3 regions of the Kocuria sp. HMSC066H03 genome follow, and region 2 is predicted to be linked to each of the others. Evidence: riboswitches for the same ligand, from Rfam matches in the RefSeq annotation. Region 2 holds a riboswitch; each other region holds the start of a gene.
What was found. Region 2 has a riboswitch for S-adenosylmethionine ahead of HMPREF2833_RS01255 (MetQ/NlpA family ABC transporter substrate-binding protein). Riboswitches for the same ligand answer to the same signal wherever they lie in the genome.
Positions count from the first base shown of each region.

Region 1 (6,493 bases), on a different contig from region 2:
GCGCCGTACGTGATCTCCGGCGCGGCCGTGGGCGTGGCGTTCCAGTTCGTCTTCGACCCCAGCTACGGGCTGGTGCAGGACCTGCTGCGCCGGGTGGGCGTGGACTCGCCCAACTTCTACCAGGAGCCGGGCTGGGCCCTGTTCATGATCACGGTCACCTACGTGTGGAAGAACCTGGGCTACACCTTCGTGATCTACCTGGCCGCCCTGCAGGCACGGCGCACCGACCTGGACGAGGCCGCCGAGATCGACGGCACACCGGCCTGGCGCCGCTTCTGGCGGATCACGCTGCCCCAGCTGCGGCCCACCACGTTCTTCCTGTCCATCACCGTGCTGCTGAACTCGTTCCAGGTCTTCGACATCATCCAGGTCATGACCGGCGGCGGCCCCTTCGGCACGTCCACCACCACGATGGTCTACCAGGTCTACCAGGAGACGTTCGTCAACAACCGGGCGGGCTACGGCGCCGCGGTCGCCACCATCATGTTCCTGATCGTCCTGGTGATCACCGCCGTTCAGGTGCGCTTCCAAGAGCGGAGTGAGCAGTTCTCATGAAGATGTCCCGCATTCTCGGCTACCTGGCCATGGCGTTCGCCTTCGCGGTCGTGGCGGTCCCGGTGTACTTCATCATCATCACGTCGCTCAAGGAGCACTCGGACATCTACTCCGACCCCATCACGTGGTGGCCCAGCCCCTTAGCGCCGGAGAACTACCGCTACGTGTTCGAGACGGTCAACTTCGGCCAGTACCTGCGCAACTCGATCATCATCACCACGGTCCTGACCGTGATCGAGGTGGTGCTGGGCGTGCTCACTGCCTATGCCTTCGCGTTCCTCGAGTTCCCGGGGCGGAAGGTGCTGTTCCTGTTCGTCATCGCGTCCCTCATGGTGCCGAGCCAGATCACGATCATCTCCAACTACGCGCTCGTGGCGGAGCTGGGCTGGCGCGACACGTTCCAGGGCATCATCATCCCCCTGGCCGGGGTGGCCTTCGGGACGTTCCTCATGCGCAACCACTTCCTGAGCCTGCCCCGCGAGGTCATGGAGGCCGCGGAGATGGACGGCACCGGCTTCCTGCGCAAGCTGTTCCGCGTGGTGCTGCCCATGTCCTGGCCCACGCTGATCGCCTTCATCCTCATCACCGTGGTGACCGAGTGGAACCAGTACCTCTGGCCGTTCCTGATGTCCGACACGGATGCCGTGGCCCCGCTTCCCATCGGCCTCACCCAGCTGCAGAACAACGAGGGCCTGAGCAACTGGGGCCCGGTGATGGCCGGGACGGTCATCGCGACCGTCCCCATGATCATCGTGTTCATCCTGCTGCAGCGCCACATGATCAAGGGTCTGACGGCGGGCGCGGTCAAGGGCTGACCCTCCACACACCACCCTCCAGCACATCCACCACCTCCTGAAGGAAGAAGCACACATGGAACTCTCACGTCGCCACGCCCTCGGCCTGCTGGGCCTCGGAACCGCCGCCGTGGCCCTGTCCGGCTGCGCCGGCACCGGAGGCGGAAGCTCCTCCGGCGGACAGGAGGCCTCCGGCCCACTGCAGTTCTGGTCCAACCACCCTGCCAGCTCCAAGAGCCTGGAGCAGAAGCTCATCGACGCGTGGAACTCGGCCAACCCCGACACCCCGGCCGAGCTGATCGACGGCGGTGCCGACTACGAAGAGGTGGCGCAGAAGGTCAACGCGGCTCTCGCGGGCGGGGACCTCCCGGACGTGTTCGTGGCGTCGGACGTGAACTGGTTCAACTTCGCCCTGAACGAGGCCGTGACCCCGCTGGACGACCTGTGGCAGAAGGCCGGGATCGACTCCAGCACCTACGTGGACACGCTGCGCGAGGACTACAACTTCAACGACAAGCACTACTGCGCGCCGTACGCCCGCTCCACCTGCATCATGTACTTCAACAAGGACATGATGCAGAAGGCCGGTCTGCCCACGGACCGCGGGCCCCGCACGTGGGACGAGTTCGCCCAGTGGGCGCCCCAGCTGGTCAAGGCCAACGGCGGCAAACCGGCGCTGATCCTCCCGGACGGTGCCAACTACATGGACTGGTACTTCCAGGGCATGATCTGGACGTTCGGGGGTGCCTACTCCCGTGACTGGACCGCCACCTTCACCGAGGAGAACTCCATCAAGGCCGGCGAGTACCTCAAGAAGCACGTGGCGGAGGGGCACATCAAGATCGTCCAGGACGGCGCCAACGACTTCGGGATCGGCAGCGGTGCGACCCTGCTGGAGTCCACGGGCTCCCTGGGTGGCCTCAAGGAGGCCGCCACGTTCGACTTCTACACCACCTACCTGCCCGGCCCGAAGCCCGGCTGCGCCACCGGTGGCGCCGGCCTGGCGATCCCCAACGGCATCAGCGACGAGCGCAAGCTCACCGCCGCCAAGTTCATCGACTTCATGACGAACACCGACAACACGATCACGTTCACCCAGGCCACCGGCTACATGCCTGTGCGCAAGGACGCCATGGACAAGCCCGAGGAGAAGAAGTTCCTCGACGAGAACCCCAACGCCATGACCGCGATCAAGCAGCTGAACGAGAACACCCAGCCGCAGGACGCGGCCCGCGTGTTCGTCTCCGGCGGCGGTCAGCGGATCGGCGGCGCGCTGGACCGCATCACGTTCGGCGGCGAGGACGTCAAGACGGTCTTCCAGCAGCTGCAGGACGAGACCCAGAAGATCATCGACTCGGACATCAAGCCCAAGCTGTGATCCTCCGCGGGTGGCGGCCCCTCTCGGGGCCGCCATCCGGGGCCCGCCCCGAACGGCCCCCGCACCACTGAGCGCCACGGCGTGCCCGCAGCCGCCGTCACGCCGGAGCGCCGATTCCGTCCCCACCGTCACCATCCGAGAGCCTGAGGAGCACCATGGCCACCGTCGAGTACAAGCACGCATCCCGCATCTTCGACCCGGGCAAGCCCCCGGCGGTGTCCCAGCTCGATCTCAGCATCCGTGACGGTGAGCTCCTGGTCCTGGTGGGCCCCTCCGGCAGCGGCAAGTCCACGGCCATGCGGATGCTCGCCGGTCTCGAGCCCGTGGACGAGGGGGCCGTGTTCATCGACGGCCGCGACGTCACGGGCACCCGGGCCCGCGACCGGGACGTGGCCATGGTGTTCCAGTCCTACGCCCTGTACCCCAACATGACCGCGCGGCAGAACATGTCCTTCGCGCTGGAGAACGAGAAGCTGGACCGCGCCGAGATCGAGCAGCGGGTGGAGCGCGCCGCCGCCATGCTGGAGCTCGGGCCCCTCATGGACAAGCGTCCCGCGGCCATGTCCGGGGGCCAGCGGCAGCGTGTGGCCATGGGCCGCTCGATCGTGCGCAACCCCAAGGTGTGGTGCATGGACGAGCCGCTGTCCAACCTGGATGCCACGCTGCGCGTGTCCACCCGCGCCCAGATCGCGGACCTCCAGCGGGAGCTGGGGGTCACCACCATCTACGTGACCCACGACCAGGTCGAGGCCATGACCATGGGCGACCGCGTGGCCGTGCTGCGCGACGGACAGCTGCAGCAGGTGGCCGATCCGATCCACCTCTACGAGCACCCCGCGAACGTGTTCGTGGCCCGTTTCATCGGGTCGCCGGCCATGACGATCGTGCACGACGTCCCCGTCCGGGACGGCCACGCGGTCCTCGACGCCGCGAGCGGGCTGCGGGTGCCCGTGCCGGCCGAGTTCTCGGCGCACGTGCGGGACACCGTGACCGTGGGTGTCCGTCCGGAGTCGTGGGAGATCACGGGCGAGGGTGACGCGCCGGGGACCCCCGCTCTGCCCCTGCGGGTCCACCTGGTGGAGAAGCTCGGCTCCGAGGCGTTCATCCACTGCGTGCTGCCGGGCACCTCGGACCCCGGGACCGAGGACGCCCGCGCCATGCGGCTGGAGAAGGGCCGCGCGACCGTCCGCGTGGACAAGTTCCTGCAGATGGAGGCTGGATCCACGATCCACGTGCGGCCGAACGCCCGGGAGACGTGCTTCTTCGACCCCGCCTCCGGCGAGAACCTGGAGGTCGTGGTCGGGCGCTGAACACGCGTGTGTCCCCGGGGTCCGGCCCCGGGGACACGCCGTTCCGGGCCGTGCGCCTTCCACGGCGCGGGGCCCTCGTGCTACCGTCTCACCCACCAAAGGATCATGAGACCCGGCGAAAAGCTCTGGCTGGCCGGGCGGCAACCCTCCTGCTGTAGTGGGGTGCCCCAGATGACGATCCGGCCGCCGCGCAACCGCGTGGCTGGCAAGTACGGCGCACGGGGTCCACCTCCGGCGTCCTACCGCCGGAGGTTTTCTCAGATGCCCGTCACACCGCCGACCGCCCGCGCCGAGGACAGGCCGAAGCTCGTGGCCGCGCCCCGCGCCGCGGACCAGTCCGCTCCCGCGCCAGGCGGCCACCCCGCCGCCGCAGCCACTCCCGTGGCCCCCGCCGCCGGGACGACCTCCTCCGAACCGCCCGCGGGCACGTCCTGGCTGGTGCGCCGCCCCCGGCGCTCCACGCTCGTCTCCTTCGAGGTGTTCCCGCCCCGCCCCACCGCGGACCCGGACACCGTGTGGCGCAGCATCGACGCCATGGCCCAGGCCGGGCCCGACTTCTTCTCCGTCACGCACGGCCACTCGGGTGGTCGTGGTGTGTCCCGCGAGGCGCTGCGCCATCTGCGCCGCACCACCAGGACCCCCGTGATGGCCCACTTCACGTGCGGGGGCACCGACCGCGCGGGGCTGGAGCGTTCGGTGGAGCAGCTGCTGGACGACGGCGTCCGGGACCTCCTCGCGCTGCGCGGGGACCCGCCCCTGGGCGCCGGGCAGTGGCGGACCCCGCCCGGTGGGATCGGCCGGGCCTCGGAGCTGGTGCGGCTCATCCGGGACGTCGAGCGGCGTCGTTTCGGGGACGGGTTCCGCCCCGGGACTCGGCCGCTGTCCGTGTCGGTGGCGTGCTACCCGTCCCCCGCCCGGGGGCGTGACCCCGAGGCGGATCTCGCGTCCCTGTGGGAGAAGCAGGAGGCAGGGGCGGACTACGCGATCACGCAGGTGCTCTACGAGCCCGAGGACTACGCGTCGTTCCTGGAGCGGGCGCGCTCCGAGGGGATCCACATCCCGGTGGTCGCGGGTCTCATGCCCCTGACCAACCCGAAACGGTTGCAGCGGATGACGGAGATCACCGGAGTGCCCGTTCCCGAGCGGCTCACCCGGTTCCTCACCGCGGACTCCCCCGAGGAGCTGCGGCACCGGGGCACCGCGGCCACGCTGTCGCTGATCGACGACCTCCTGGACCTGGGCTGCGCCGGCTTCCACCTCTACACGTTCAACCGCCCGGACGCGGCGCTCACCATCCTGGAGCACCTGCGCGTGCGGGACGCGGCCCGCGAGTACCGGGGCCGCAGCCCCGCGGCCTGACCGTGCGGCGTCGTGCGCCCCGCCCACCGCGGAGCCGCACGCACGGCTCTGCCCACGCGCGCTGGAGCACGTGCCCCGGTACGCCCGCCGCACCAGTCACGCCCAGTGACCCCGTACAGCACCGTCGCCGGCCCACCCGCGACGCGGCTGCCTCACACCCTGTTCACGCCACCACACCAACCCTCGCGAGGAGAGATCATGACCGTCACGAATTCCACCCCCCTGCCCAGCGCCACGATCCTGGGCTACCCGCGCATCGGCCCGGACCGGGAACTCAAGCGGGCACTCGAGGCCCACTGGGCGGATCCCGCACGGCACCCGGCCCAGACCGTCCTGGACACCCTCGGCGACCTCCGGGAGCGCACGACCCTCAGGCTGCGCGAGCTGGGGCTCACGCAGGACTGCGCGGTGCCGTCCGAGGGCTTCGCCGTGGACCACGTCCTGGACACCGCACTCGCCCTGGGTGCCGTGCCGGCCCGGTTCCGGGCGGAGGGCCTCCTCCCCGCCGCGCCGGACACCGAGCGAGGGATCGAGCTGATCACGGCCCTGTCCCGGGGGACGGACGATCGGGAGCCGCTGGAGCTGACCAAGTGGTTCGACACCAACTACCACTACTACGTCCCCGAGCTCGATCCGGGCACCGCCCTGCGGGCGCACCCGGAGAGCCTGGTCTCCCGGTACAGGGACACCCAGCGGCGCACCGGCGTGCGGACCCGCCCCGTGCTGGTGGGCCCCGTGACCTTCCTGCTGCTCTCGCGCCCGGAAACCCCCGTGGCCCACGGCGCTCGGGTGGACCCCCTGGCCGGGCTCGACGACGTCCTGGCCCAGTACGTCTCGATCCTCAGCTCTCTGCACGCGGCCGGTGTGCCGTGGGTGCAGCTGGACGAACCCGCTCTCGCCGCGGACGGCTGGGGCGCGTCCCGCGAGCGGATCCTCTCCGCGGTGACCACCGCGTACACGCGGCTGACCGCCCTGTCCGACCACCCCTCGGTGCTGGTGACCGTGGGCTACGGGGACGCCGGCCAGGACGCCCACCTGGCGCTGGCCCGCACGGGCGTGGACGCCCTCGCCGTGGACCTCGACCGCGGGGACGTCCC
Region 1 covers NZ_KV807505.1:2,114-8,606, reverse strand. The annotation lists gene HMPREF2833_RS02270 (carbohydrate ABC transporter permease) at 1-555, shown strand, start outside; gene HMPREF2833_RS02265 (carbohydrate ABC transporter permease) at 552-1,370, shown strand; gene HMPREF2833_RS02260 (ABC transporter substrate-binding protein) at 1,426-2,727, shown strand; gene HMPREF2833_RS02255 (ABC transporter ATP-binding protein) at 2,883-4,037, shown strand; SAM riboswitch class IV at 4,139-4,255, shown strand; gene HMPREF2833_RS02250 (methylenetetrahydrofolate reductase) at 4,299-5,396, shown strand; gene metE (5-methyltetrahydropteroyltriglutamate--homocysteine S-methyltransferase) at 5,595-6,493, shown strand, end outside.
Region 1: it holds a riboswitch for S-adenosylmethionine, as region 2 does, so the genes downstream of both, HMPREF2833_RS02250 (methylenetetrahydrofolate reductase) here and HMPREF2833_RS01255 (MetQ/NlpA family ABC transporter substrate-binding protein) in region 2, are expected to answer to the same signal.

Region 2 (6,493 bases):
AGACCCACCGGTCCTTCGTGTTCCCCATGGCCGTGGCGTTCCTGGTCTGGTACCTGCTCTACGTGGTGCTGGCCATCTACGCTCCCGGCTTCATGTCCACCCCGGTGGCGGGCAACATCAACCTGGGGCTCGTCCTCGGGCTGCTGCAGTTCGTCACCACGTTCGGCATCACCGCGGCGTACGTCGCGTTCGCCAACCGCACCCTCGACCCGCAGGCCACGGCGCTGCGCGAGGAGCTCGAGGCATCCCTCGACAAGCAGACCGAGACCGACCAGGAGGTCCGGCCATGATCGCCGTTCCCGCCATGTCCCTGCCTGCGGTGCACCTCGCGCAGGAGAGCTCCGCGACCGTGGGCAACCCCGCGATCAACATCTCGATCTTCCTGGGCTTCGTGCTCGTCACGCTGGTGGTGGTGATCCGGGCGTCCAAGTCCACCGCCACGGCGGCCGACTACTACGCCGGCGGACGCTCCTTCTCCGGAACGCAGAACGGGCTGGCCATTGCCGGTGACTACCTCTCCGCGGCGTCGTTCCTGGGCATCGTGGGGGCCATCGCCCTGCAGGGCTACGACGGGTTCCTCTACTCGATCGGTTTCTTCGTCGCGTGGCTCGTGGCGCTGCTGCTCATCGCGGAGCCGCTGCGCAACACGGGCAAGTTCACCATGGCGGACGTCCTCTCGTTCCGGCTGCGCCAGCGCCCGGTCCGTGTGGCGGCCTCCATTTCTACGCTGGCGGTCACCTTCTTCTACCTTCTGGCGCAGATGGCGGGCGCGGGTGCGCTCGTGTCCCTCCTGCTGGGCATCAGCTCCAAGGCTGGCCAGTCACTGGTGATCGTGATCGTGGGCGTCATCATGATCGTCTATGTGCTTGTGGGTGGAATGAAGGGCACCACCTGGGTGCAGATCATCAAGGCGTGTCTGCTCGTGACCGGCGTGGCCGTCATGACGGTGTGGATCCTCGCGATGTTCGGCTTCAACCTCTCCGCCATCATGGGTGCCGCGGTGGAGACCAACAACAACCCCGCGATGCTCGAGCCCGGACTGAAGTACGGAGTGAGCGAGATCTCCAAGCTGGACTTCATCTCCCTCGGACTCGCGCTCGTGCTCGGCGCGGCGGGGCTGCCCCACGTGCTCATGCGCTTCTACACGGTCCCCACGGCCAAGGAGGCCCGCAAGTCCGTGGTGTGGGCCATCACCCTGATCGGCATGTTCTACCTCTTCACCCTGGTGCTCGGCTTCGGCGCCTCCGCCCTCATCGGAGCGGACCGGATCAAGAGCGCACCCGGGGGAGTGAACTCCGCCGCACCCCTGCTGGCCTACGAGCTCGGTGGATCGGTGCTCATGGGTCTGATCGCGGCGGTCGCGTTCGCCACCATCCTGGCCGTGGTCGCGGGACTGGCCATCACGGCGTCGGCGTCCTTCGCGCACGACATCTACACCTCCGTGATCAAGAAGGGGAACTCGGACCCGCGCCAGGAGCTGCGCGTGGCCAAGACCACCGTGGTGGTCATCGGCCTGATCTCCATCGCCGGCGGCATCGGCGCCCAGGGGCAGAACGTGGCATTCCTCGTGGCTCTGGCCTTCGCGGTTGCGGCCTCCGCCAACCTCCCGACCATCCTGTACTCCCTGTACTGGAAGCGCTTCACCACCCGCGGGGCCGTGTGGTCCATGTACGGCGGGCTGATCCTCTCCGTGGTGCTGATCGTCTTCTCGCCGGTGATGTCCGGCTCGGAGACCTCCATGATCCCCGGTGCGGACTTCGCCATCTACCCGCTGTCCAACCCGGGCATCATCTCCATCCCAGCCTCGTTCCTGCTGGGCTTCCTGGGATCGGTGACCGAGCGGCGCCGTGAGGATCCCCTCAAGCAGTCCGAGATGGAAGTGCGTTCCCTCACAGGTGTGGGCGCCGAGAAGGCCGTCTCGCACTGACTCCACCGCGACGGCCCCGGTTTTCAGGGGCCGCCGCGGTGCACCGGAGCCCATAGACCCCCAAACTGGTAGTACACTGAGCGACGGTTCGCTGACCAGAGCGACTGCGGGCAACCGCACGCGTTTGCAACGAAAACTTGAGGTGGAGAAATGGGCATTTTCAGCTGGATCATCCTCGGCATCATCGCTGGCGCTCTCGCCAAGCTGATCCTGCCGGGCAAGCAGGGTGGCGGGATCATCGTCACCATGATCCTCGGCATCGTGGGCGCCCTGCTGGGCGGCTGGCTCGGGTCGTTCATCCCGGGTCTGAGCAACGGCATCGACGGCATCAGCTTCGGCACCATCATCACGTCCATCGTGGGCGCGATCATCGTGCTGCTGATCTACGGCTTCGTCGTCGGCCGTCGCCGCTGACACGCACGGGTCCGAGAGGACCATTGGGCAAGGGCGTCACCCTCGGGTGGCGCCCTTGCCGTCTGTCCAGGGCCGTGACGACAACCCCCGGTGGCTAGGGCGGATCTCGGGCGTGCCAGAACCCTGGGCGGGGAAGGCCTGGTCGGACGGGCGCGTCATACTGGTGCCATGACCTCCGCAGCCATGACTCCCGACCTCGACCGCGCCACCCGTGAGGCTCCCCGCCGTCTGGTGGTTCTCGGCTCCACGGGGTCCATCGGCACGCAGGCGCTCGAGGTGGTCGGAGCCGCCGCCCGCCTGGCCCGTCCGGAGAGCGGAGCCACCCACCCGCCCTTCGAGGTCCTCGCCCTCGCCGCGGGTGCGGGCCACCTCGAGCTCCTCGCGCAGCAGGCGGTGGACTTCAGCGTGGCGGCCGTCGCCACCAGCGGGTCCGCGCAGGACGCCGCCCGGCTGGGTGAGCTGATCGACGACGCCGCCCGGGCGGCACGCTCCCCGGCGCCGCGGCCCGAGATCCTCCACGGCCCCCGAGCCGCCGCACAGGTGGCCGCGTGGGAGGGCGCGGACGTGGTCCTCAACGGCATCACCGGAAGCATCGGTCTGGAGCCCACGCTGGCGGCCCTGGAGGTCGGGCGCCGGGTGGCGCTCGCCAACAAGGAGTCGTTGATCGCGGGCGGTCCGCTGGTCACGGCGGCCGCCGCGGCCACGGGTCTCACGGATGCGCTGATCCCCGTGGACTCCGAGCACTCCGCGATCGCCCAGGCGCTGCGCTCCGGGACGGCCGGGGAGGTGGACCGTCTGGTGCTCACGGCGTCCGGGGGACCGTTTCGCGGCATGACCCGGGAGCAGCTGGCCCACGTGAGCCCCGAGCAGGCCCTGCGGCACCCCACCTGGGACATGGGCCCCATGGTCACCACGAATTCCGCGACCCTGGTCAACAAGGCCCTCGAGGTGCTCGAGGCCAGCCTGCTCTTCGACGTCCCGCTCGAGCGGATCGACGTGACGGTCCACCCCCAGTCCGTGGTGCACTCCATGGTCCAGTTCACGGACGGCTCCACTCTCGCGCAGGCCTCGCCGCCGGACATGCGGCTGCCGATCGCGCTGGGCATCGCGTGGCCCCACCGGGTCACGGGTGCGGCCGCCGCGTGCGACTGGACGCGCGCCGCCGAGTGGACCTTCGAGCCGCTGGACGCCGAGGCCTTCCCCGCCGTGGAGCTGATCAAGCACGCCGGGGGGCTCGGCGGCACGTGGCCCGCGGTGTTCAACGCCGCGAACGAGCAGGCGGTGCACGCGTTCCACCGCGGGGAGCTCGGATTCCTGCAGATCGTCGAGCTGGTCTCGCGCGTGGTCGACGAGCACGACGGCGTGCGCGAACCCCGCCTGGAGGACGTGCTCGAGGCGGAGACGTGGGCCAGGGCGCGCGCGGACGAACGGATCGCGGGAGGTCGCTGAACCGGTCTGCCAGTCCGAACTCCCACTGCGGGCGTCGCCATGCCCGGGGGGGCGCTCGAGGGGGGGGAGGGAGCCAGGCGCGGCCCCGGGGTGCGCCGTGGCACGCGATGACGCCGTGCGGACGGGGGCGGACCGGGCGGCGTCGTCCGGCGGTACGGGAACCTGCGAGCACCGTGCTACAGTTCTGGGCGGATGACGAGATCCGGCGCGAAGCTCTGGCTGGCCGGACGGCAACCCTCTCCCGTAGCGGGGTGCCCCAGATGACCATCCGGCCGCGGTTCGAACAGATCACGGCAAGTGCGGTTTTCCTCGAATGGCACGTGTCTGATCATTGCCCTCATCCAGGTGGGACTGTTTGCTCCGCGCATCCGTATCCCGACCCTGGAAAGGCATCACCGTGCGAAGCAAGCGCCTGATCCCCGTTGTACTGGCCACCACCCTGGGCCTGACCCTCACCGCGTGCGGCGGCCCCGAGAACACCGATCCCATGGCCGACGGCAAGATCACCATCGGCATCGTGGGCGCCACCCCCGTCCAGGATGCGTTCAAGGAGGTGGCGGCGCAGAACGACGTCACCGTGGAGTTCGTGGACTTCAGCGACTACAGCCAGCCGAATCCCGCCCTGAAGAGCGGGGACATCGACATGAACTGGTTCCAGCACATCGCCTACCTGGCGGACTACAACAACAACTCGGGTGACACGATCACCCCCGTGGGCTCCACGTCCATCTTCCCGCTGGGGCTGTACTCCAAGTCCGTGAAGTCCGTGGCCGACTTCAAGGACGGGGACGAGATCGCCGTTCCCAACGACTCCATCAACCTCTCCCGGGCGCTGAGCCTGCTGGAGCAGCAGGGCCTGGTGACCTTCACCAAGGACACGATCGCCCCCACCGAGCAGGACGTGGACACCGAGAAGTCCAAGGTGAAGGTCCGCCCCGTCTCCGCGGAGCAGACCGTGCTGTCCATGGATTCCGTGGCCGCCTCCGTGGTGAACAACGACTTCCTGGACCGCGCCGGGCTGGACCCGAACAAGGCACTGGCCCAGGACGACCCCACCGCGGACAGCGCCAAGGTGTACGACAACATCTTCGCCGCCACGCAGGCCAATGCGGAGAACGAGACCCTCAAGAAGGTTGCGGGTTTCTACTACGACGACAAGGTGCTGGAGGCCGAGAAGCAGGAGACCAAGGGCACCGCGGTGCCCACCGAGGTGGACCAGCAGGAGCTCAAGGACCTGCTGTCCCGCTACTCCGAGGACCTCAAGGGGCAGAGCAAGTGAGCCCGGCGCCCGAGGCGCAGACACTGGTCAGCTTCCGGGACGTCAGCAAGGTCTTCGTGACCGGCTCCAAGCGCCGCACGCGCACGGTCACCGCCGTGGACTCCGTGGACCTGGACATCCGGCGCGGGGAGATCTTCGCCGTCATCGGCTACTCGGGTGCCGGCAAGTCCACGCTGGTGCGCCTCATCAACGGCCTGGAACCCATCACGTCCGGCAGCCTGCAGGTGGCCGGCCGCCAGGTGGACGGCCGCAGCGAGACCCAGCTGGCCCCGATCCGCCGGGACATCGGGATGATCTTCCAGCAGTTCAACCTGTTCACGTCCCGCACCGTGGCCGGCAACATCGAGTTCCCGCTCAAACGGGCCGGGTGGAAGCCGGAGGACCGCAGGGCGCGGGTGGCAGAGCTGCTCGAGTTCGTGGGGCTCACCGAGCGCGCTGGCAACTACCCCGAGCAGCTCTCGGGCGGCCAGAAGCAGCGGGTGGGCATCGCGCGAGCGCTCGCCACCAACCCCGAGCTGCTGCTCGCGGACGAGTCCACGTCCGCACTGGACCCGGAGACCACGCAGGAGGTCCTGAGCCTGCTGCGACGCGTCAACCGTGAGCTGGGGATCACGATCGTGCTGATCACCCACGAGATGGACGTGGTGCGCGCCGTCGCCGACCGTGTGGCGGTCATGGACTCCGGGCGGGTCGTGGAGACCGGGACCACCGCGGAGCTCTTCGCGCACCCGAGGGCGGAGACCACCCGCAAGTTCGTGTCCTCCGTGATGCGCACCGTGCCGCAGGAGGACGAGCTCGCCAAGCTCCGGGCGGAGCACCCGGGCCGGCTCGTGCTCGTGGACGTCACCGACCGCAACAGGATCGGCTCGGTGCTCTCCGACGCCGCGCGGGACGGCGTGGCCTTCGAGATCGCGTTCGGCGGGATCTCCATCCTGCAGTCACACACGTTCGGGACGCTCACGCTGTCCCTCGACGGGCCCGACGACGCCGTGTCACGGGCCATCGAGGCCCTGCGCGCGGTCACCACGGTCCAGGAGGTGTCCGAGTAATGGACTGGTCCACTCTCGGCCCGCAGTTGCTGCAGGCAACCGGGCAGACGCTCTACATGGTCTCGGTGACCCTGGTCCTCGCGGGGCTCCTGGGCCTCGCGGTGGGCGTGGGGCTCTACGTGACACGCCGGGGCAACATCCTGGCGAACAGCGCGGTGTTCACCGTGCTGAACCTGCTGGTGAACTTCGTGCGACCCATCCCGTTCATCATCCTGCTCGCGGCACTGGGGCAGGTCACGGAGGCGGTGGTGGGCACCCGGCTGGGGCCCAACGCCGCGATCTTCGCCATGACCATCGGCGCCACGTTCGCCGTGGCGCGGATCGTGGAGCAGAACCTCATGACCGTGGACCCGGGGGTCGTGGAGGCCGCCCGGT
Region 2 covers NZ_KV807503.1:293,660-300,152, forward strand. The annotation lists gene HMPREF2833_RS01235 (DUF485 domain-containing protein) at 1-290, shown strand, start outside; gene HMPREF2833_RS01240 (solute symporter family protein) at 287-1,927, shown strand; gene HMPREF2833_RS01245 (GlsB/YeaQ/YmgE family stress response membrane protein) at 2,078-2,341, shown strand; gene dxr (1-deoxy-D-xylulose-5-phosphate reductoisomerase) at 2,510-3,790, shown strand; SAM riboswitch class IV at 3,982-4,096, shown strand; gene HMPREF2833_RS01255 (MetQ/NlpA family ABC transporter substrate-binding protein) at 4,188-5,069, shown strand; gene HMPREF2833_RS01260 (methionine ABC transporter ATP-binding protein) at 5,066-6,118, shown strand; gene HMPREF2833_RS01265 (methionine ABC transporter permease) at 6,118-6,493, shown strand, end outside.

Region 3 (6,493 bases), on a different contig from region 2:
CACCGCAGGGTGGCTGGGCCGTGATTTCGGGCGTGGCCGTGGTGATCTTCTCCTACTTCGGCACGGAGATCGCCGTGATGGCGGCCGCGGAGTCCGAGGACCCCGCCAGGGGCATCCGCCAGGCCACCGTGACCGTGGTGTGGCGCATCCTGATCTTCTTCGTGGGATCCATCCTGCTGATCGTGACCATCGTCCCGTGGAACCAGTTGCCGGATCCTGACGAGCAGGCACCGTTCGTGTACGTCTTCGACCTCTTTGGCGTCCCCGGCGCGGAGATGATCATGAGCATCGTCATCTTCACGGCGGTGTGCTCCGTGCTGAACTCCGGACTGTATTCCGCAGCGCGCATGTTCTCCGCTCTCGCGGGCGAGGGCCTGGCTCCGCGCATCGTGGCACGGAAGTCCAAGAACGGCGTCCCCGTGGTGGCCGTGCTCGCCTCCACCCTGGGCGGCTACGCGGCGGTGTTCGTGAACTTCCTGGCCCCGGAGTCCGGGATCTTCGACTTCATCATGAACTCGGCGGGTCTCGTGGCCCTGTTCGTGTACGTGTTCGTGGCGATCACCCAGATGAAGCTGCGCTCTCAGATGAGCCCCGAGGAGCGCGCGAACCTGAAGCTCAAGATGTGGCTGCACCCGTGGCTCGGCATCCTGGTGATCGTGGCCGTCGCGGGGATCGTGGTGGTCATGCTGGTCTCGGACGATGCAAGCCGCACCCAGGTGTGGACGAGCCTCGTGGCCGTCGCCGTGCTCGCCGTGTTCTGGCCGCTCGTGCGCCGCAACCTGCGACGCCGCCGGGCAGCCGACACCGCGGCTCCCGCCGCGACGCCCACGGCCTGATCCGCCACCGCCCACCGACCGCCCGAGAGGATCCCGTGGCGCACTTCCCCACCCTGACCGAGACCGTGGCCGCCCTGCGCCACGGTGAGACCACGAGTGAAGCCCTGACCTCCGCGGCACTGGATCGCATCGATGCGCTGAACGAGCACCTGGGGGCGTTCGTACGCGTTGAGCGGGAGGCCGCCCTGACCTCGGCGCGCGATGCGGACCAGCGGCTGCGCTGCGAGGGCCTCCTCGAAGCCCCTCGGGCACCGGCATCCGAGCAGTCCGGCGGAACCACCCGGCACGGCGAAACACGCACCTCCGCGGTCCCATCCCGGGGCCACGCGGAGGCGGCCGTCCTGCGCGGCGTCCCCCTGTCCCTGAAGGACGGGCACGACGTCGCCGGGATGCCCACCTCGTGGGGCTCGCTGACCGCGCGCGGGGAGGACGGAAGCATCCCGCGGGCGGAACGCTCGGACGAGCTCGCCGCCACCCTGCAGGACAGCGGAGCCGTGCTGCTCGGCAAGACCCAGGTGCCCGAGTTCCTGCTCAACTGCTACTCCGAGAACCGGGCATACCCTCCAGCGCGCAACCCCTTTGCCCTGGACTGCTCGGCGGGCGGCTCCTCCGGTGGCCAGGCCGCCGCTGTGGCCGCTGGCATCCTCCCCGCGGCCATCGGCTCGGACGGCGGCGGTTCCGTGCGGATTCCCGCCGCGGCGTGCGGGCTCATCGGGCTCAAACCGAACCGGGGCAGGGTGCCCAGCAGCGACGCCCTGTCCAACGTCGGGCAGCTGGGGGTCAACGGACCCATCACCCGCACCGCCGCGGACGCCGCCCTGCTCCTGGACGTGCTGTGCCACACGCCGGGCCGCGAGCGGATCGACCGGCCCGTGGTGGCCGTGCCGGAGCCCTCGTTCGCCGCTGTTGTGGAGCGCGCCCGGGCGGGAGACCTCCCCTGGGGAGACCGCCCCCTGCGCATCGGCGTGAGCACGGCCTCGCCCTTCGACGCCACGTACAAGATCACGGTGTCCCCGGAGGCGCGGGCCGCGCTGGACGAGGGGATCCGCGCGCTCGAGGCGCTGGGCCACACCGTGGAGGATGCTGACATCCACTACGACCCCGCCTACCCCGAAGCCTTCTCGCGGCTGTGGACCACTGCCATGGGCCAGCTGCCGCTCGACGGCGCCGAGCACCTGCTCACCGGGCTGGCCCGCTCGTTCCGCGAGCGTGCCCTGTCCCGCACCGCGGTGGAGCTCGCGGACGCCTTCGCCGTGCTGCGCGGGATCGAGGCGGACCTCATCCGCCAGTTCTCCCGGTTCGACATGATCCTCACGCCGGCCCTGGCCATGCCGCCACGGCCGGTGGGGTGGTTCCACGAGGGCTTCGACATCGCGGATCCGGCGGGCGCGGACCAGGACTACAGGCGCCAGTGCCAGTACACGCCGTGGACATCGGTGGTGAACGTGATCGGGCTGCCCGCGATCACGGTGCCCACCACGTGGCGCATCCCCGAGACCGGCGGATACCCGGGCCCGGTGCCCATGGGCGTCCAGCTCGTGGGGCGCGCGTCCGGTGAGGCGCAGCTGCTCGCGCTGGCCGCCCAGCTGGACCCGCCCACGACGCCGCACGCGCACCTCGTCGCCTGAGCGCACCCGCCCACGGAGGGCCGCAGCCCGGTCCGGCGCCCGCCCACCGGTCTGCTGACGGCCCACCGGTCCTGGGCTCCGCGGTCACACCGACGGCGCGGCCCGGTCTGCGCAAGGGCTCGTGGCGTCCACGCCGCGCCGTCTCCCCGCGGGCAACGGCGGTTCGGCGCGGGAGGTGGCCGCGCGGCGTCGTCGTCCGCCGGGGCGGGGGCGGGGCCCGAAACCGAGCGGCGCACGGCCTGACGGGGCGCGCTTTCGGGACTAGGTTGGTGGCATGACCAACCGTGCGGGCACCGTTGCCCAACCCAGTGACCTCGTGGACATCGACGACCTCGTGGCGGCGTACTTCGACCGCACGCCGGATGCCGGGAACCCGGACCAGCGGGTGGTGTTCGGAACCTCCGGGCACCGCGGTTCCTCGCTGAAGACCTCGTTCAACGAGGACCACATCGCTGCGATCACGCAGGCGATCGTGGAGTACCGCGCCGGGCAGGGCATCACCGGCCCGCTGTTCATGGGCAAGGACACCCACGCGTTGTCCGGGCCCGCGCAGGACACCGCGCTGCAGGTGCTCGCCGCCAACGGTGTGCGCACCCTGCTGGACTCCCGGGACGGTTTCACGCCCACCCCGGCGCTGTCCCACGCGATCCTCACGTACAACGCGTCCGGGCCCGAGGACCGCGCGGACGGGATCGTGATCACCCCGTCCCACAACCCGCCCACGGACGGCGGTTTCAAGTACAACCCCCCGCACGGCGGCCCCGCGGACACGGACGCCACCGGGTGGATCGCGGACCGCGCCAACGAGCTGATCGAGGCGGGCCTGGAGGGCGTGCGGCGCGTGCCCCTGGAGGAGGCGAAGGCCGCGGAGACCACCGGCACGTTCGACTTCCTGGACAGCTACGTCTCCACGTTGCCGGAGATCATCGACCTGGACGCCATCAAGGCCGCGGGGGTGCGCATCGGCGCGGACCCCATGGGCTCGGCCTCGGTGGCGTACTGGCAGGAGATCGGCGAGCGCTTCGGGCTGAACCTGGAGGTCGTGAACCCCACCGTGGACCCGCAGTGGGCGTTCATGACCCTGGACTGGGACGAGAAGATCCGCATGGACTGCTCCTCCCCCTCGGCCATGGCCTCTCTGATCGGGGCCCGGGACAAGTACGACATCGCCACGGGCAACGACGCGGACAGCGACCGCCACGGCATCGTGACCCCGGATGCCGGGCTCATGAACCCCAACCACTACCTCGCGGTGGCCATCGACTACCTCTACCGCACGCGCGACGGCTGGCGCGGTGACGCCGGGGTGGGCAAGACCCTGGTGTCCTCCTCGATCATCGACCGCGTGGCGCAGTCCCTGGGTCGCCGCCTAGACGAGGTGCCCGTGGGCTTCAAGTGGTTCGTGCCGGGTCTGCTGGACGGCTCCATCGGCTTCGGCGGGGAGGAGTCCGCCGGTGCCTCGTTCCTGCGCAGGGACGGCTCCGTGTGGACCACGGACAAGGACGGCATCATCCTGGCGCTGCTGGCCGCGGAGATGACCGCCACCACCGGCACAACCCCCTCCCAGCGCTACCGGGAGCTCACGGAGCAGTTCGGGGACCCCGTGTACCAGCGCATCGACGCCCCGGCGAACCGCGAGCAGAAGGCGGCGCTGAAGAAGCTCTCCGCGGAGCAGGTCACCGCGGACACCCTGGCCGGTGAGCCCATCACCGCCAAGCTCACGGAGGCCCCCGGCAACGGTGCGGCGATCGGCGGGCTCAAGGTCACCACGGAGAACGCGTGGTTCGCGGCCCGCCCCTCCGGCACGGAGGACGTCTACAAGATCTACGCGGAGTCCTTCAAGGGCGAGGAGCACCTGAAGCAGGTGCAGCAGGAGGCCAAGGCTCTGGTGGACTCGGTCATCGGCTGAGGGCCGTGGTGCGGGCCTCCCGCACCCGGCCTGCTGCGCAGGGGCCGCCGAGCGGTACGGGGTTCTCCCGTGCCGCTCGGCGGCCCCTCGTCGTGACCGAACGGCGCAGACGCTTGTGCGTGTCGGAGCGCTGTGCTGTGATGTTCCCGGATCAAGAAGCCCGACCATCAGCCCTCCGGCTGGTCGGCTGGCAACCGGTTGTTCGCACCCGGTGCCCCCGGAGGAAGATCCGCCGCCCGGCACCCGCCGCGCGGAAGTCTGCGAAAGGTCACCATTATGAGCAACTCTGCTCCCACTCCCGAACACCCGTGCGTCCACGCGGAGGGACACCCCGTCTGCCGGAGCTACCACCCGGGGCACAACGCTCACTACATCCAGGCCCGCCTGGCTTCCGGGAACCAGGACCGGTGGGTCCGGGTGGACCTGGGCGCCCCGCACGGGAACACGGTGCAGGCCACGTTCCCGGACGGCAGCACCCGGACCTGGTGGTGCCACGACCCCGCGCTGCTGGAGCGGTTCCACACGCTGCAGCACAGCGGGGCCGCGGCGTCGTTCGATCCTGGGACGTCACTCGCCACCGTGCCGACTTCACAGGGCAGGCTCGCCCTGCTGCACCCGGCAGTGGTCGAGGGGCAGTGACGCCCTGGGCATGGGAAGGGGAGGACACCGGCGGCGAGCACGCCGCGTGCTGAGCCGCCGGCTCCTCCCGTAGGCTGGTCGGCCGGTGGTGCGCGCCGCAGGCGTGACCCACCGGCCGTTCCCGCCGGCCCGCCCGGTCTGCGCCTTCGTGAAAGGAACCGAGCAGTGACTCCCTCCGCCAGCGCCACCTCCGACTCCCTGTCCAGGGCCGCCAAGCCGATCGAGGTCCGTGTGGGGCACCGCGAGCTGGTCATCCGTGGCCGGTACGAGACCCTGTCGATCGTCAACGACATCCTGATCGGCCTGATCTTCCTGGTGGGTTCGATCCTCTTCTTCCAGGACGCCACCGTCTACGCCGGGACGTGGCTGTTCGTGCTGGGCAGCGCACTCATGCTGGTCCGACCCAGCATCCGGATCACCCGGCGGGTGCACCTGCAGCGCATCGCCCCGGAATCAGCACCGGAGGACTCGCGCGACTTCTGACCCGCCGCGCGGACCGTCCCGTGACCCGAACGTCCTGCGGGGCGCAGGCGTAGGCACGTTCCACCGGCTGCTGCCACTGGACACGCCGTCGTCACATGGGAACACGCCGCACGGGTGATGTTGCGGGTCGGTCAGGTTGGCTATCTAATGAGGATCGACCCCCGCGACCCCAGGACGATCCCTCGCAGCGGGGGCAGACACTCAAGGATGAGCAACCCGCATGAGGCACACCCACGCCCAACCGGACCCCCGCACACTTCTCGGCCCGTCCAGCGTGCTGCAGGCCGAGCCCTGGCAGCACTTCCAGGCTGGTCTCTCGCGACGCACTCACACTCTTGACGGGGCCGGGTGGCACGCCCTCGTCGTCGAGGAGCGCTCCCGGGCCGGGGTGGTCTGGTACACCCCGTACGGCCCGGTCCTGGCGCACCCCGAGCTTCTGCCGGAGGCGCTGCGCGAGCTGCGGTACGCCGCGCATGATCACTCCGTGGCGTGGTTGCGGGTGGAGCCGCAGATGCCGTCCCCGGTGGGCACGGCCTTCGCGGCAGCCGTGCAGCGGCAGAACGCCACGGCACCGGCGATCGCCGCGGGTCTGCGCCGGCTCGGAGCGCGGCCGTCCCCGCGGGACATCCAGCCCGCGTACACGCGCTGGGTGGATCTCACCCGCGAGCCGGAGCAGATCCTGGCCGCCATGACGGGCACCAACCGCAACCTGTGGCGGCGCCACCGGGACAAGGGCATCACCCTGGCCTCGGACTCCCACCCGGACGCCGCCGAGGCGGTGATCGAGCTGCAGCACCGCACCGCCGGGCGCAAGGGGTTCACGGCCCACAGCGAGGACTACCTCCGCACCGCCGCCCGCAGCCTGGGCGCCACGGGCAACTCCACGGCCTACACGAGCTCCGTGGACGGCACCGTGGTCAGCGCGCTGCTGACCTACGACTCCCCCACCACCCGGATCTTCGCCCACTCCGGCATGGACGCGAGCATGCGCAAGCTGC
Region 3 covers NZ_KV807505.1:166,860-173,352, reverse strand. The annotation lists gene HMPREF2833_RS02985 (amino acid permease) at 1-836, shown strand, start outside; gene HMPREF2833_RS02980 (amidase) at 872-2,464, shown strand; gene pgm (phosphoglucomutase (alpha-D-glucose-1,6-bisphosphate-dependent)) at 2,739-4,373, shown strand; SAM riboswitch class IV at 4,523-4,638, shown strand; gene HMPREF2833_RS02970 (hypothetical protein) at 4,650-5,012, shown strand; gene HMPREF2833_RS02965 (YrhK family protein) at 5,178-5,495, shown strand; gene HMPREF2833_RS02960 (lipid II:glycine glycyltransferase FemX) at 5,716-6,493, shown strand, end outside.
Region 3: it holds a riboswitch for S-adenosylmethionine, as region 2 does, so the genes downstream of both, HMPREF2833_RS02970 (hypothetical protein) here and HMPREF2833_RS01255 (MetQ/NlpA family ABC transporter substrate-binding protein) in region 2, are expected to answer to the same signal.